DNA from 4 places in the Arthrobacter sp. STN4 genome. Region 1 is predicted to be linked to each of the others. Evidence: riboswitches for the same ligand, from Rfam matches in the RefSeq annotation. Region 1 holds a riboswitch; each other region holds the start of a gene.
The links. Region 1 has a riboswitch for thiamine pyrophosphate ahead of thiC (phosphomethylpyrimidine synthase ThiC). Riboswitches for the same ligand answer to the same signal wherever they lie in the genome.

Region 1 (3,212 bases):
GCCTTCGACAGCGCGTCGTCACGGTCCCGTGCACCGGGGTGCCCCTTGGCCATGTCGGCGGCGTGGGCGGCGATCTTGTAGGTGATCACGCCCGTCTTCACGTCGTCCTTGTTGGGCAGCCCCAGGTGCTCCTTCGGCGTGACGTAGCACAGCATGGCCGTCCCGTAGCGGGCGATCTCCGTGGCGCCGATGGCCGAGGTGATGTGGTCGTAGCCGGGGGCGATGTCCGTCACCAGCGGGCCCAGCGTGTAGAACGGGGCGCCGTCGCACAGTTCCTGCTGGCGTTCCACATTCTCGCGGACCAGGTGGAACGGGATGTGGCCGGGCCCCTCCACCATGACCTGGACGTCGTACTTCCAGGCCCGCCTGGTCAGCTCGGCCAGCGTGTCCAGCTCCGCAAACTGGGCGGCGTCGTTGGCGTCGGCCGTGGAGCCCGGGCGCAGGCCGTCGCCCAGGGAAAATGCCACGTCGTAGCGGGCAAAGATTTCGCACAGTTCGTCAAAGTGCGTGTACAGGAAGTTCTCCTGGTGGTGGGCCAGGCACCAGCCGGCCATGATGGACCCGCCGCGGGAAACGATGCCCGTGACCCGGTTGGCCGTGAGCGGGACGTAGCGCAGCAGCACGCCGGCGTGGATGGTCATGTAGTCCACCCCCTGCTCGCATTGCTCGATCACGGTGTCGCGGAAGATCTCCCAGGTGAGCTTGTCCGCCTCGCCGTTGACCTTTTCGAGGGCCTGGTAGATGGGCACCGTGCCGATGGGCACGGGGGAGTTGCGGATGATCCACTCCCTCGTGGTGTGGATGTCGTCGCCCGTGGAGAGGTCCATGACGGTGTCCGCGCCCCACAGGGTGGCCCACTGCAGCTTGTCCACCTCCTCGGCGATGGAGCTGGTGACGGCGGAGTTGCCGATGTTTGCATTGATCTTCACCAGGAAGGCCTTGCCGATGATCATCGGCTCGGACTCCGGGTGGTTGATGTTGTTGGGGATGATGGCCCGCCCGGCGGCCAGCTCGCTGCGGACCAATTCCACGTCGCAGTTTTCGCGCAGGGCCACAAACCGCATTTCCTGGGTCACGACGCCGGCCCGGGCGTAGTGCATCTGGGTCACCGTGTGCCCCTCCCGGGACCGCAGTGGCGCCCGCTGGGCACCCTTCCACTCCGCCGAGGCGGCGCCGCGCCGCTGGGCCGAGCGGCCGTCGTCGAGCAGCTCGCGGCCGCGGCCCTGGTAGGTTTCGCAGTCCCCGCGCGCCCCGATCCAGGGGTCCCGCAGCGGCGGCAGCCCGTGGACGGGGTCGCTGCCGGGCCCTGCCGTCCGGTAGACCTGAAGGGGCGGATTTTCCCGCCCCGGCGCCGAATCCTCCAGCGTGATGGACGTTACCGGGACCCGCAGGCCATGGTGGTCATCCGTCAGGTAGGACAGTGTGTGGGCAGGGCTTTGTTCGGTGGAATTCACTAGGTGGTACTCACTTCCTTCGCCGGCATTACCCGGACAGGTTCAACGGTCCCGGGCAGCTGCAGCCCGTGTCTCAGCCCCTGCTTCGGGGCTCCCGTGTGGTCAAAGACGAAGTTACACGATCACCAGGTGCCGGTGTCAAGCCGTAGGATCGTTCCATGCTGGAAATCCGTCCCGCGGCGTTGAGTGAATTCTCGCTTTTGCCTGCCCTCGAAGCGGACGCGGACCTGGCCTTCGACACCCTGGACCCGCCGTTCGGCCATCGCGGGGAGTTTCCGCCGCCGGGTACGGCCGAGTCCTATGCCGACGCGTTCCACATCATGGTGGCAGGACGGCCGCCCGTGGGTTTTGCACGCCTGGACATTGTTGACGGCCAGGCCCATTTGGGGCAGCTGGCCGTCAGCCCCGAGCATGCCCGGCAGGGGATCGGGCGGGCGCTCGTCATGGCCGCCAAGGCGTGGGCATTGGAGGCCGGCTTCCACACCATGACGCTGTGCACCTTCGCCGACGTGCCGTTCAACGGCCCGTTTTATGCCGGCTGCGGCTTTGTGGAACTGCCGGAGGAATCGCTGGCCCCGGAACTGCGCCGGCTCCGCCGCGAGGAATCCGCGCTGGGGCTCGATGCCATGGGCCGGCGCGTGGCCATGTCCGCCGGGCTCCGCTGACGGTCCGCCCGGCCCGGCGGCGGTACCCCGAACGGGGCCGGGCCTTAATGGGTCATCTGCCCCATGCGCCCGGGCGGCTGCGGCCCTACGCTGGTCAGAACACCGCATAAGGAGGCCACCCATGGCAACCACAACACCGCAGGAATGCGCGGTCCGGGCCGAGGCGGCAGCAGACATGCCCCCAGACCCCGCCGAACACTTTGCCGGCTACGCGGTCTTGGGGGTTCCGCTCAGTTCGGGCCACTACCTGGCCTTCCGATGCTTCCCGTCCAGTTCAATTGGCCCGGGGTACCGCGCCGTGTGGCTTCGCACGCCCGCGGGGCAGTGGACGGTTTACGCCGACGTCCCGCCGGAACAGAGCTGCGCCAGGTACTTCGGGGCCGCCCTGGCGCAGGCCGTGACCGCACGGGTCGACGCCGAATGGGCCGGCCCGCGGGCGCTCAAGGTGGGAGTGCCCGGCGTCGTCAGTTGGGAACTGGAACTGGGGGTGAGCTGGGCCACCGCCGCCGCCACGGCGGCGGCCCTGCGGCTTCCTTCCGCAGTGTGGCGCCGCGACGGCGTGGTCAACGCCATGGGCCGCATGATGGGACCGGCGCTGGGCGCGGGGCGGATGAAACTTGCCGGCCTGGTCCCCAACGGCCAAAGGTTCCAGGCCAGGCCGCTGCGGCTCTGGACCGTCACGCACAGCCGGGCCGTCATTGGCGGCGAGGACGCGGGAATCCTGCGGGTACTTCCCGGGCAGGAGCACCTGGCCGATTTTTGGCTCCCCCGGCGGGGCCTGTTCGTGGCGGACGTGGGCATCAGGTTCCCGTCCACCGCAGCGCACGCCGGATCACGAAAGGGCGGCAAAACACCATGAGCGTCATTGAAACCATTCCCGAATCCGCTGCTGCGGGGCCCGTTGCGCAGCTGTATGCCGACGACGTCCGGGCGCTGGGCTACGTGCCCAGCCACTCGCGGGCCATGGCCCTGAATCCCGGGGCGTTCGCCGCTTGGCGGGCGCTGCAGGCGGCCATCGCCGGCTCGCTTGGCCTGCGCCGTTACGAACTGGTGACCCTGGCGGCGGCACGCGGGATCGGCTCGGCGGCCTGCC
Region 2 (3,212 bases), on a different contig from region 1:
ATCCGCGGCGGCCCCGTGGCGTTCATCACGCCCACCTCGGCGGGGGCCCTGCCGCGCGCCTGGCGGCGGGCCCGTTCAGGCATGGCGGCGGGGTGCATCAAAAAAGTCAACCTCGTACCGTGCCGAATGCACGAAGGCCTCGCGCATGCGCTCCCGCTCCAGGGCAGATCCGCGCACGGCGGCCGCGTCGACGATGGCGACGGCCCGCGCCGTGGCCTCCGCGAAGGCCTCATCCGCGTAGGTCTCCAGCCACTCACCGTAGGGGTGGGCACCTGCGCCCGTGCCGGCGTCGTCCGCCAGCGTGCGGTCCCGCAGGTAGCCGGCGTGGAGCACGCGGCCCACTTCCGCATACAGCCAGTAGCAGGGCAGCACGGCGGCGGCCAGCTCGGCGTAGCTGCCCGAGAACGCCACCGCCGACAGGTGGTCCACATAGTGCTTGGTTACGGGGCCCCGGGCCACCTCCACGGGGTGGCGGCTGAGCCATTCCCGGTGCAGCGCCAGTTCCACGACCAGGCAGTTCTGCGCGCCGGCGGCCCAAAAACGCTGCTCGTCCTCAGTGGGGGCGAGGGCGCTGGCGCGGGACAGCACGCGCGAGTAGGCGTTGAGGTACTGCGCGTCCTGGGCCAGGTAATAGGCAAAGTGCCGCTCGTCGAGCCCGCCCGAGGCCAGCTCGCGGATGAAGTCCAACGCAAAGATGGCCTCGCGCTCCGGTGCGATCTGCGCCCACAGCGACCGGGTGAATTCGCCGGCGGCCGGAGCCTGCAGGGCCCACAGTTCGTGGAAGTGGTTGAGCGGTCCGTGCCCGTGCCCGATGTCGAGGACCCCGGACGCCTGCAGGCAGCCGGTCAGCCAGTCCTTGGCGCGGCGCATGCTTTCGGCCCAGCTGCCGGTCTGCACCTGCAGGGTGGCCAGCGCCGCGGACAGCGAGCAGCCGGTGCCATGCGTGTTGTCGGTGTCCACGCGCGGGCCGGCAAAGATTTCCACCGAGCCGTCCGGTCCCACCAGCGCATCGGGGCACTGGTCACCTTCCAGGTGCCCGCCCTTGACCAGCACGGCTGTCCCGTGGACCGCGGCCAGGGCCTTGCCCTGCTGCAGCGCCGCGTCCCAGCTGGCAGCCTCGGGCTCCCCGCACAGGACTGCCAGTTCGGCCAGGTTGGGCGTGGCCAGGTGGGCCTGATGCAACAGCCGGAGCAGGGACTTGCGCGCGTCCCCGTCCACCAGCGCATCCCCGCTGGTCGCCACCATCACCGGGTCAAGCACGACGACGGGCGGCCGGGTTTCCGCCAGCCACTCCCCCACCGTGTCCATCACCTCGGCGTTGGCCAGCATGCCGATCTTGACCGCGTCAATGGTGATGTCCGCGGAGAGGCTGTCCAGCTGCTGCCGGAGAAAATCCGCAGCCGGGACGTGGACGCCCTGGACACCCTGCGTGTTCTGGGCCGTCAGGGCCGTAATGGCAGCCATGGCGTAGCCGCCGTGGGCCGAGATGGACTTGATGTCCGCCTGGATGCCGGCGCCGCCCGAGGGGTCGGAGCCGGCGATGCTGAGCACGTGCGGCGGCCGCGGTGCGGGACCGGGGGCCGGCTGGTTCGGGGCGGGCTGCGGGTTCGTGGTGGTCCGGGGCGTGGTGTTGTGGGTCAAGCGGACATCCCTTCGCCGGTGCTGGCCGGTCAGGTTCAACGGGTTTGTTCTCAGCCGGCCCTCGTGGCCTGGCACCCCGTGTCGCTCACCACATTAGCGCCCCTGCTTCCGCTTAAGCGAAAACTGGGTGCCAGTAGTTGCCGCATCGCAACCGGAAAAGGTTGACAAAACCGTAACTATTGACACCCAGTTGGGCGGGGACGCTACAGCTCGGAAGCGGGCACGCCGACGCCGAGCATGATGATCGGGGCCGCTTCCTTCGCTGCCGCCGGTCCGGCCTGCGCCGTCTCAGCCTGCGCCGAACCCGTCCGCTCCGACCCGGTGTGCGCGGCCGGCTGGGCCGGGCCGCTTGTGTGAGGCGTGCCGCCCTGCCCGGCCGGGACGGCCGAGGTCTCAACGCTCATGTCCGCACCGCCCTGTGCGCTGCGGGCGCTGCGGTTGCGGCGCGGGCGGCGGGAGCGCGAGCGTTCCGGGGATCCGTCCCGGCCCTCGGACGCGGCGTCGCCGGCGGCCCGGACGGTGCCGGTGCCCGGCCCTGCGGCGGTGGGAGCGGCGGCGGGCGCCGGTGCAACGCCATCCGTGGCCTTCGGGCCGGCGAGCTGGTCCAGTGCCTGGGCCAGGCCGGCCAGCGCCGCCGCCTGCTCGGCACGGTGGTCGTCGCCGGCGGGGTGGTGGCCGCGGGGCAGCGCCACGGCCTCACCGCCGAGCGTCACCGTCGCGGTCTCCGCCAGGCTGGTGGGCAGCGTTTCCACCTCGACGTCGGCGACGTCGTCGTCCGCACGGCCCGGCTCGGTGCGGGCGGGCGCGCCGTTGCCGTTCCCGGCCTGGCCGTCCTGCGCGGGCTCGTGGTGCGCGGCGGCCGCCGCAGCGGCAATGCTGGCCAGCGCGGCACGTGCCTGGGTGGCCTTTTGCTGCCGCTCGGCCTCGGCTGCCGGGTCCACGACGGCGGCCTCAAGGTGCTCGTGCGCCTCCTGCCCGTCACCCTCGTGCTGCTGGGAACGGTTGCGGTTGCGCTTGCGTTCGCTGCGCGTGGAGCGGTTGGCAGTGCGTTCGACGTCGCGGTGCTCGCTCCGGCCCGGCTGCGGGTGGTGCTGCTCGGCAGCCACCGTGTGGACGCGGCGGTGCTCCACGGGGATCTCGTGGGTGACCATGCCCCGTCCGGCGCAGGCCTCGCACAGCTCCCCGAACACTTCCAGCAGCCCGGTGCCCATGCGCTTGCGCGTCATCTGCACCAGTCCCAGGCTGGTGACCTCGGCCACCTGGTGCTTGGTCCGGTCGCGTCCCAGGCACTCGACCAGGCGGCGGAGCACCAGGTCCCGGTTGGATTCGAGCACCATGTCGATGAAGTCGATGACGATGATGCCGCCGATGTCACGCAGGCGCAGCTGGCGCACCACTTCCTCGGCCGCCTCAAGGTTGTTCTTGGTGACGGTTTCCTCGAGGTTGCCGCCGGAGCCGGTGAACTTTCCGGTGTTGACGTCCACCACGGTCATGGCCTCGGTGCGGTCAATGACCAGCGAGCCGCCGGAGGGCAGGAACACCTTGCGCTCAAGGGCCTTGGAGATTTGCTC
Region 3 (3,212 bases), on a different contig from region 1:
AGCAGCCGGCCGTGTTGGGCAGCACGCGGATGTTGTTTTCCAGCAGCAGCTCGAAGAGGTTGGTGCCGGCACCGCCGCCCCCGCTGCCGGGGGCGTACCGGCGCATGGCCACCGTGGTCAGCTCGGTGCCGGAGGCCACGAGTGCCGCTCCCAGGCCGTCCAGGCTGGGCGCCCCGCCGGTGCCCATGATCAGCCGCGAGCCGAGCGGGACGCCCGCCACGGTGAACGGGTCGGTTTCCGTCAGGATTTCAGTCATGGTGCTTCGCTTTCTTCCAAAAGGGTATGTTTGCCGGCGCGCGTGCCGGGCGGGGTGCCGGGCCGGCGCCCGGCCTGAGGCCGTGCCTAGCCGCCCTGGACGGCCGTGACGATCTCGACGTCGTCGTCGGCAACCACCGCGGTCGCCGACCACTGGCTGCGCGGCACAATGTCCGCGTTGCGGGCCACGGCCACGCCCAGCCGGCCGCCGTCGGCCGGCTGCCCGGTGGGCAGGATGGCCCGCCCCGTGACGGCGGCGACGAGATCGGCGACGGTGGTGCCGGCGGCCAGCGGCGCGGCGGCGCCGTTGAGTTGGATGATGCTCATGGTGTCTCCTGTGGGGTGGGGCCGGATGGGCGAAGCGCGGGTGAAAACCGGTCGGGGCGGAAGCGTTCCCACGCGAGGTCGGTGATGTCACCCAGCAGTTGGCGGACGGTGTGTGCGGCGATGGCCGTCAGCAGGACGCCGTGCCGGAAGAAGCCGGTGGCAATGATGAGCCCGGGAATGTCGCGCCCGGCGCCGTCGGCAACCCGGCCCAGCAGCGGGGCGTTGTCCGGGGTGCCGGGGCGGGCCCGCGCCGTGGTTTCCAGCAGTTCCAGTTCGGCGACGGCGGGCACCAGCACCTGGGCGTCGCGCAGCAGCTGGTGCACTCCCCCGGCGCTGACGGCCGCCGAGCCGTCCTCGCGGCTCGTGGCGCCGATGACCACCGTGTTGTCGTTGCGCGGCACAAGGTAGACCGGCAGCCCCCGCACCAGTCCGCGGATGGTGGCGGTGGCCAGCGGCTGCAGGTGGGCGGGCACGCGCAGGCGCAGGATGTCCCCGTAGACGGGCCGGACGGGCAGCTCCAGGCCCTCCGGCAGGCCCTGCAGCAAGGGCGCGCCAAGCCCGTTGGCCACCACCACCTCGCCGGCGTGCACCTCGCGGCCGTCCTCCAACCGCACGCCGGTGACCCGCGAGCGGGAATCCTGCGGGTCCTGGTGCAGCAGCGCGACGGCGTTGCGCCGGATGCTGGTCTGCTCCTCGCGCAGCCGCCCCCGCTCCGCCGCCACCACGTTGAGCTGGACACGGATGGCCGTGGCCACGCCGCGCGGATCCACCTGGTGGTCCTGGGCAATGCGGTAGGCACAGGAAATGTGCGGCCCCACCAGCGGCTCCGCGGCGCGGGCCTGGCGGATGCCCAGCTGCTCCACGTCCAGCCCGTGCGCGAGCTGGACCTCCCGGAGGTCGGCCAGCGCGGCGCGGTCCGCGGCGTCGGCACCCAGGACCAGGGTCGGCGTCGTGCGGAATCCGGTGTCGGCATGGCCGGCGGCCACCAGCGGGGCGACGAATTCCGGCCAGCGGGCCGCGGAGGCGAGCGTCAGTTCCAGCAGGCCCTCCTCCTGGTAATGCAGTTCGCTGACGGGGGCCAGCATGCCGGCGGCAGCAAAGGTGGCGCCGGTCGCGGGCGAGGGGTCGATGACGGTGACGTTGCGGCCGCTGCGCTGGGCTTCCCAGGCGATCCCCAGGCCCACGATCCCGCCGCCGATGACGGCCACGTCGGTGGTGATGGCCTCGGACACGGCTTTTGAATCGGGCGTGTGCGCCATGGCTGTGACTCCTTCCCTACGCCGGTATGGGCCGGATCAGGTTCCGCGCCCGTGGGCGCCTTTCGGTCGGCACAGGTGTGTGCCCTCTCAGCCGGCTTGCCCGGCTCCCGCGGTACTGAACTAGTCTATGAGACATGAGCCTGCCTTCCGCCATCCATGACGCCACGCCCCCAGCCCCCGCTCCCCCGATCGCCGACGCACGCCTGTACGTGTGCACCGATTCCCGCCGGGAACGCGGCGACTTTGCGGAATTCCTGCGTGCCGCCTACGCCGGCGGGGTCGACATCATCCAGCTGCGCGACAAGTCGCTCGAGGCTGCCGAGGAGCTGGAACTGCTCGCCGTGCTGCGCGGTGTGGCGGAGGAATGTGGCAGGCTGTGGGCCGTGAACGACCGCGCCGACATCGCGCGGCTGTCCGGGGCGCCGGTGTTCCACGTGGGCCAAAAGGACCTGCCCCTGCCTGCCGCGCGCTCCCTGGTGGGGCCCTCCGTGGCCATCGGGCTCTCCAGCCACGACCCCGCCCAGGCCACGGCCGCCGCAGCGAATCCCGAGGCCGGCTACTTCTGCGTCGGGCCGCTGTGGGCCACGCCCACCAAGCCGGGCCGGTCCGCCGTCGGGCTGGGACTGGTGGAGCACGCCGCCTCGCTGGGGACCGCCAAGCCGTGGTTTGCCATCGGCGGCGTGGACCTGACAAATGTGGACGCCGTGGTGGCGGCCGGCGCCTCCCGGATTGTGGTGGTCCGCGCCGTCACGGACGCCGACGATCCGACGGCGGCCGCCCAGGAACTGCTCTCCCGGCTGCCCGCGCTGGGGTAGCCCTTCCCCTGGCCACACCGACGGCGTGCCATCCCGGCGGGGGCGGGTGAAATGACACACGCCGCCGCCTGCATGGCACGCCCTGGGCGCAGGCGCCGGCGAAACCGTCGAGTGGCGGCGCGCACAGGCCTAGCCCGCCGGCTCCATCTTCGCGGACACCTTCCGCAGCAGGGCTGCCAGCAGTTCCCGCTCCCCTGCGTCGAGCCCTGCCAGCGCTTCCCTGTCCAGGTCAAGCAGATGCGGAAATTCGCGGTCCACCAGTTCGGTTCCGAGCGCCGTCAATTGCATGAGGACAACCCGCCCGTCGCGTTCCCACGGCAGCCGCTCCACGAGCCCGCGCCGGGCCAGCCGGTCCACGTTTTTGGTGGTTGAGGCGCCGCTGAGCATCGTTGCCGCCGTCACCTCGCTCGCCCGCAGGGGCCGTTCGCTGCGCGCAAGGGCGCACAGGACGTCGAACTCGGCCCGCGAAACCGCAGCGGCGGCAAGGCCGCGTTCCACCCGGTGCGAGGCCTGGGCGCCGATGCGGGAGATGCGCCCCATGACCTCGATGCTGGAG
Region 4 (3,212 bases), on a different contig from region 1:
GGTGTTCCACCACCACCAGGGTGGCGCCGGTTTCATCCAGGCTGTTCCGGACGGCGTCGCGCACGTCCACCACCCCGGCCGGGTCCAGGTTTGCCGTGGGCTCGTCCAGGAGCAGCAGGCCGGGGCGCATGGCCAGCATGCCGGCCAGTCCGAGGCGCTGCTTTTGGCCACCGGACAGCGCGGAGCTCGGGTGGTCCAACGGCAGCCGAAGGCCCACGGCCTCGAGCGCCGCGGGCACGCGGCGCCAGATCTCCTCCCGCGGCACGGCCAGGTTTTCGGCACCAAAGGCCACGTCGTCGCCGATGCGGGAGAGCACCACCTGGGAATCGGGGTCCTGCTGCATCAGGCCGGTGCGTCCGCGAGACTCCGCCACGGGTGCGCCGTCGATCAGCAGGGACCCAAACTCGTCCGCGTCCTCATCGACGCCAAGCACGCCGGCGAGCGCGTGCAGCAGCGTGGACTTTCCGGCGCCCGAAGGCCCCAGCAGCAGCACGCGTTCGCCCGGCGCGATCTCCAGGTCGAGGTCGTGGACGGCCTTGGCGGCGCGGCCCGAATGCTGCCAGCCCCACCCCTTGGCGCTGATCCGGGCGGGTGCCACGCCAAGCCCGGCGGCCCGGCCCGGACCGCCGGCCGGGGCCGTTGCCCCCACGGCTACACCACCGGTTCGGTGGCGGCGCCGCGGGAGGTCAGGTTGGCCAGGACACCTGTGCGTGCCAGCCCGCGGACGGCGAGCCAGGACAGCAGCCCGGCGATGACGGCGCCGGAGATGGCACCGAAGACGGTGTAGACCAGCTTCCAGACAAACGCCCACTCCACGTTCCAGACCAGGGAGTCGTTGATGCCCATCGCCACACCGGACAGGGCGCCGGCCAGCAGCGCCACCGGCAGCGAAAAGCGTCGGTAGCGGACCACGGCGAAAATGAGCTCCGCGCCGATGCCCTGGACCAGGCCGGAGAGCAGGACGGTGAAGCCAAAGGAACTGCCCAGCAGCGCCTCCACAATGGCCGCCACGATTTCGCAGAACAACGCCGCGCCGGGTTTGCGGATCACCAGGCCGCCGATGACGCCGGCGATCAGCCAGCCGCCGCCGTAGAGTCCGCCGAGAGGCGGGAATGCGGCGGTGGCAGCCGCGATCACGCCGTAGGCGGCAGACCACAGCCAGAAGATGACGCCCACGGCGACGGACAGGACGGCGGCCACCACGATGTCCACCACGCGCCACGTGGTTTTGGGTGCTGCCTTGGGGTTTGCGGAATTGCCCGCGACTGACTCGCTCATGTTTCCTCCTTTGCAGGAGGGGCGGTGCGGCGGTATCTCCGCGCACCGAAGAGAACTCGACTCCCTTCGCCGGTACTAGCCGGAGCAGGTTCGAGGGTCTGCGGCGGACCGCACTCTCAGCGCCCTGTTCCGGGATCCGGGACGGGACGCTCCCCTGTCGTGTTGAATTGCGGCTTCAGTCTACCCGCGGCGGCGTGCCGCGGCCAACGTTCCTGGCGCACGACGGCGGGAGGCCGGCCCGGGTGGCCGGCCTCCCGCCGTCGTGCCTGGCTGGGCTGGGTTCCGGCGTTACCCCACCACCACCGTGCCCACCATGCCCATGTAGTCATGCAGGGCACAGATGTAGCTGAAGGTCCCTGCCTTCGTGAAGGTGACGGTGAACGTGGATCCCGGGAGCATGAGCCCGGAATTCAGGTCCCCACCGGCAAACGCCGCAGGATTGCCCACGGGCATGTTGAAGTCCGCCGGCTCCGTCCCAAAGGTGACCGTGTGCGGGGCCGCCATGCCGTTGTTGATGAACGTGACCGTTTCGCCCACATGGATGCGCACCGTGGGCTGGATGTAGCGCATCACCATGGCCACCCCGTCGTCGGCGCCGACGTAGACGTGGTGCGAATCAGCCTGCGCTGCCGTTGCATTCCAGAGCATGCGCCCGTCCAGCAGGATCCCTTGTGCCTGCTGCCGGCTCTGCCTGTTGTAGTCGTTTTGCGTGTAGGGGTATGGCGTGCCGGCCGCCGCCACGTGGACGGTGCCCTTCATCATGGCCCCGTGCACCAGGCAGTAGTACGTGAAGTCGCCGGCTGCGGGGAACTGCAGGCTGTAGCTCGCCACGGCAGGAAAGCCGCTGTCGGACACGTTGGTCAGGATGCCCGAGTTGTAGTAGGACGCCCCGTCGTAGGTGCTGCCGCCAATGGGGAACAGCTGCGTCGGGTCGCCGGGGTTGAAGGCCATCAACGGCGCGCCGGGCGGCAGGAAGGTGACGGTGTGCGGCTCGGCCGAGTTCGCCTGCCAGGTGACGGTGTCCCCCGCGTCGACATAGACGTCGGTGGGCAAAAACGCCATGCTCTGGATGGCCTGGTCCGGTGACTCATTTCCAGCCAGGACTGTCCAGGTGTGCGGGCCCTGCCCGCCTGCGCCGGGGTCGGCGACTGCCGGGCCCGAAAGTGCCAGCGGCACCAGCAGCGCCAAGAGTGCGGCAACCAGCACCGGCACCTTGCGCGAAGAAAGATGGTTCAAGCGAAGATTTTCCAAACGACGCCTCATGGGTCGTTCCCTTCTCGAAAGCTGCGGCCCCCTGGCCAGGCGGCCGCGCGAGATGGTCCCTCCCTCAAGGGGGCCCGCTCTGTCCGGCCGGCATGCCGGCGGGACCGGATGCGCATGGAACCCCCTGAGCTCCGGGTCCAATGCGCGCCGCCCGCCATGGCGGGCGGGGCGTTGATGATGGGGCATTGTGCTGCCACTGCCCGGCGCACCCGCAGCGCCGTCAAGGACAACTGACAGCCCGCGAACACGCACTTCCCATGGTGCACCCGGGCGGGAGGCTTGTCGACAAGTGGTCAGGGAATTCCGTCCAAGTACCGCCGCATCCTGCTTGCCCCGGCCCGCTGACCCGTTAGGCTGGCAGGGAACTTTCACAGCGCATCAAGCCCGCCGCACACCAAGGAGAGTCATTGTGAATATCGTCTTCAAGCTGCTGGGCACGGGCGTGAGCCTGGCCGCCGGGTTTGCCGCCGGCAAGATCGTGGACGTCGCCTGGGAGAAGGGCACCGGCAACAAGCCGCCCAAGGACGGCGCCGACCTGGAAAACAGCCTGCGCTCGGCCCTGGCCTTCGCCCTGGTGTCCTCCGCCGTGGCCGCCATCATCCAGGTCATTGCCGGGCGCACCACGCAAAAGGCCATCGCCCGGTTCAACAAGCACCCCGAAGAGGTCTAGC

Region 2: linked by a shared signal. The riboswitch ahead of MMF96_RS07370 (bifunctional hydroxymethylpyrimidine kinase/phosphomethylpyrimidine kinase) and the one ahead of thiC (phosphomethylpyrimidine synthase ThiC) in region 1 are both predicted to bind thiamine pyrophosphate.
Region 3: linked by a shared signal. The riboswitch ahead of thiO (glycine oxidase ThiO) and the one ahead of thiC (phosphomethylpyrimidine synthase ThiC) in region 1 are both predicted to bind thiamine pyrophosphate.
Region 4: linked by a shared signal. The riboswitch ahead of MMF96_RS12025 (ECF transporter S component) and the one ahead of thiC (phosphomethylpyrimidine synthase ThiC) in region 1 are both predicted to bind thiamine pyrophosphate.

Annotation. Positions count from the first base shown of each region.
Region 1 is NZ_JAKZGX010000003.1:20,691-23,902, reverse strand. Features, by position in the region: gene thiC (phosphomethylpyrimidine synthase ThiC) at 1-1,454, opposite strand, end outside; TPP riboswitch at 1,452-1,562, opposite strand; gene MMF96_RS03600 (GNAT family N-acetyltransferase) at 1,613-2,119, shown strand; gene MMF96_RS03595 (hypothetical protein) at 2,241-2,978, shown strand; gene MMF96_RS03590 (carboxymuconolactone decarboxylase family protein) at 2,975-3,212, shown strand, end outside.
Region 2 is NZ_JAKZGX010000007.1:47,543-50,754, forward strand. Features, by position in the region: gene MMF96_RS07370 (bifunctional hydroxymethylpyrimidine kinase/phosphomethylpyrimidine kinase) at 76-1,641, opposite strand; TPP riboswitch at 1,632-1,730, opposite strand; gene MMF96_RS07375 (Rne/Rng family ribonuclease) at 1,845-3,212, opposite strand, start outside.
Region 3 is NZ_JAKZGX010000024.1:17,596-20,807, forward strand. Features, by position in the region: gene MMF96_RS15105 (thiazole synthase) at 1-256, opposite strand, end outside; gene thiS (sulfur carrier protein ThiS) at 343-582, opposite strand; gene thiO (glycine oxidase ThiO) at 579-1,841, opposite strand; TPP riboswitch at 1,838-1,961, opposite strand; gene thiE (thiamine phosphate synthase) at 1,976-2,656, shown strand; gene MMF96_RS15125 (MarR family winged helix-turn-helix transcriptional regulator) at 2,786-3,212, opposite strand, start outside.
Region 4 is NZ_JAKZGX010000015.1:24,799-28,010, reverse strand. Features, by position in the region: gene MMF96_RS12030 (ATP-binding cassette domain-containing protein) at 1-649, opposite strand, end outside; gene MMF96_RS12025 (ECF transporter S component) at 652-1,278, opposite strand; TPP riboswitch at 1,323-1,444, opposite strand; gene MMF96_RS12020 (plastocyanin/azurin family copper-binding protein) at 1,567-2,514, opposite strand; gene MMF96_RS12015 (DUF4235 domain-containing protein) at 2,951-3,211, shown strand.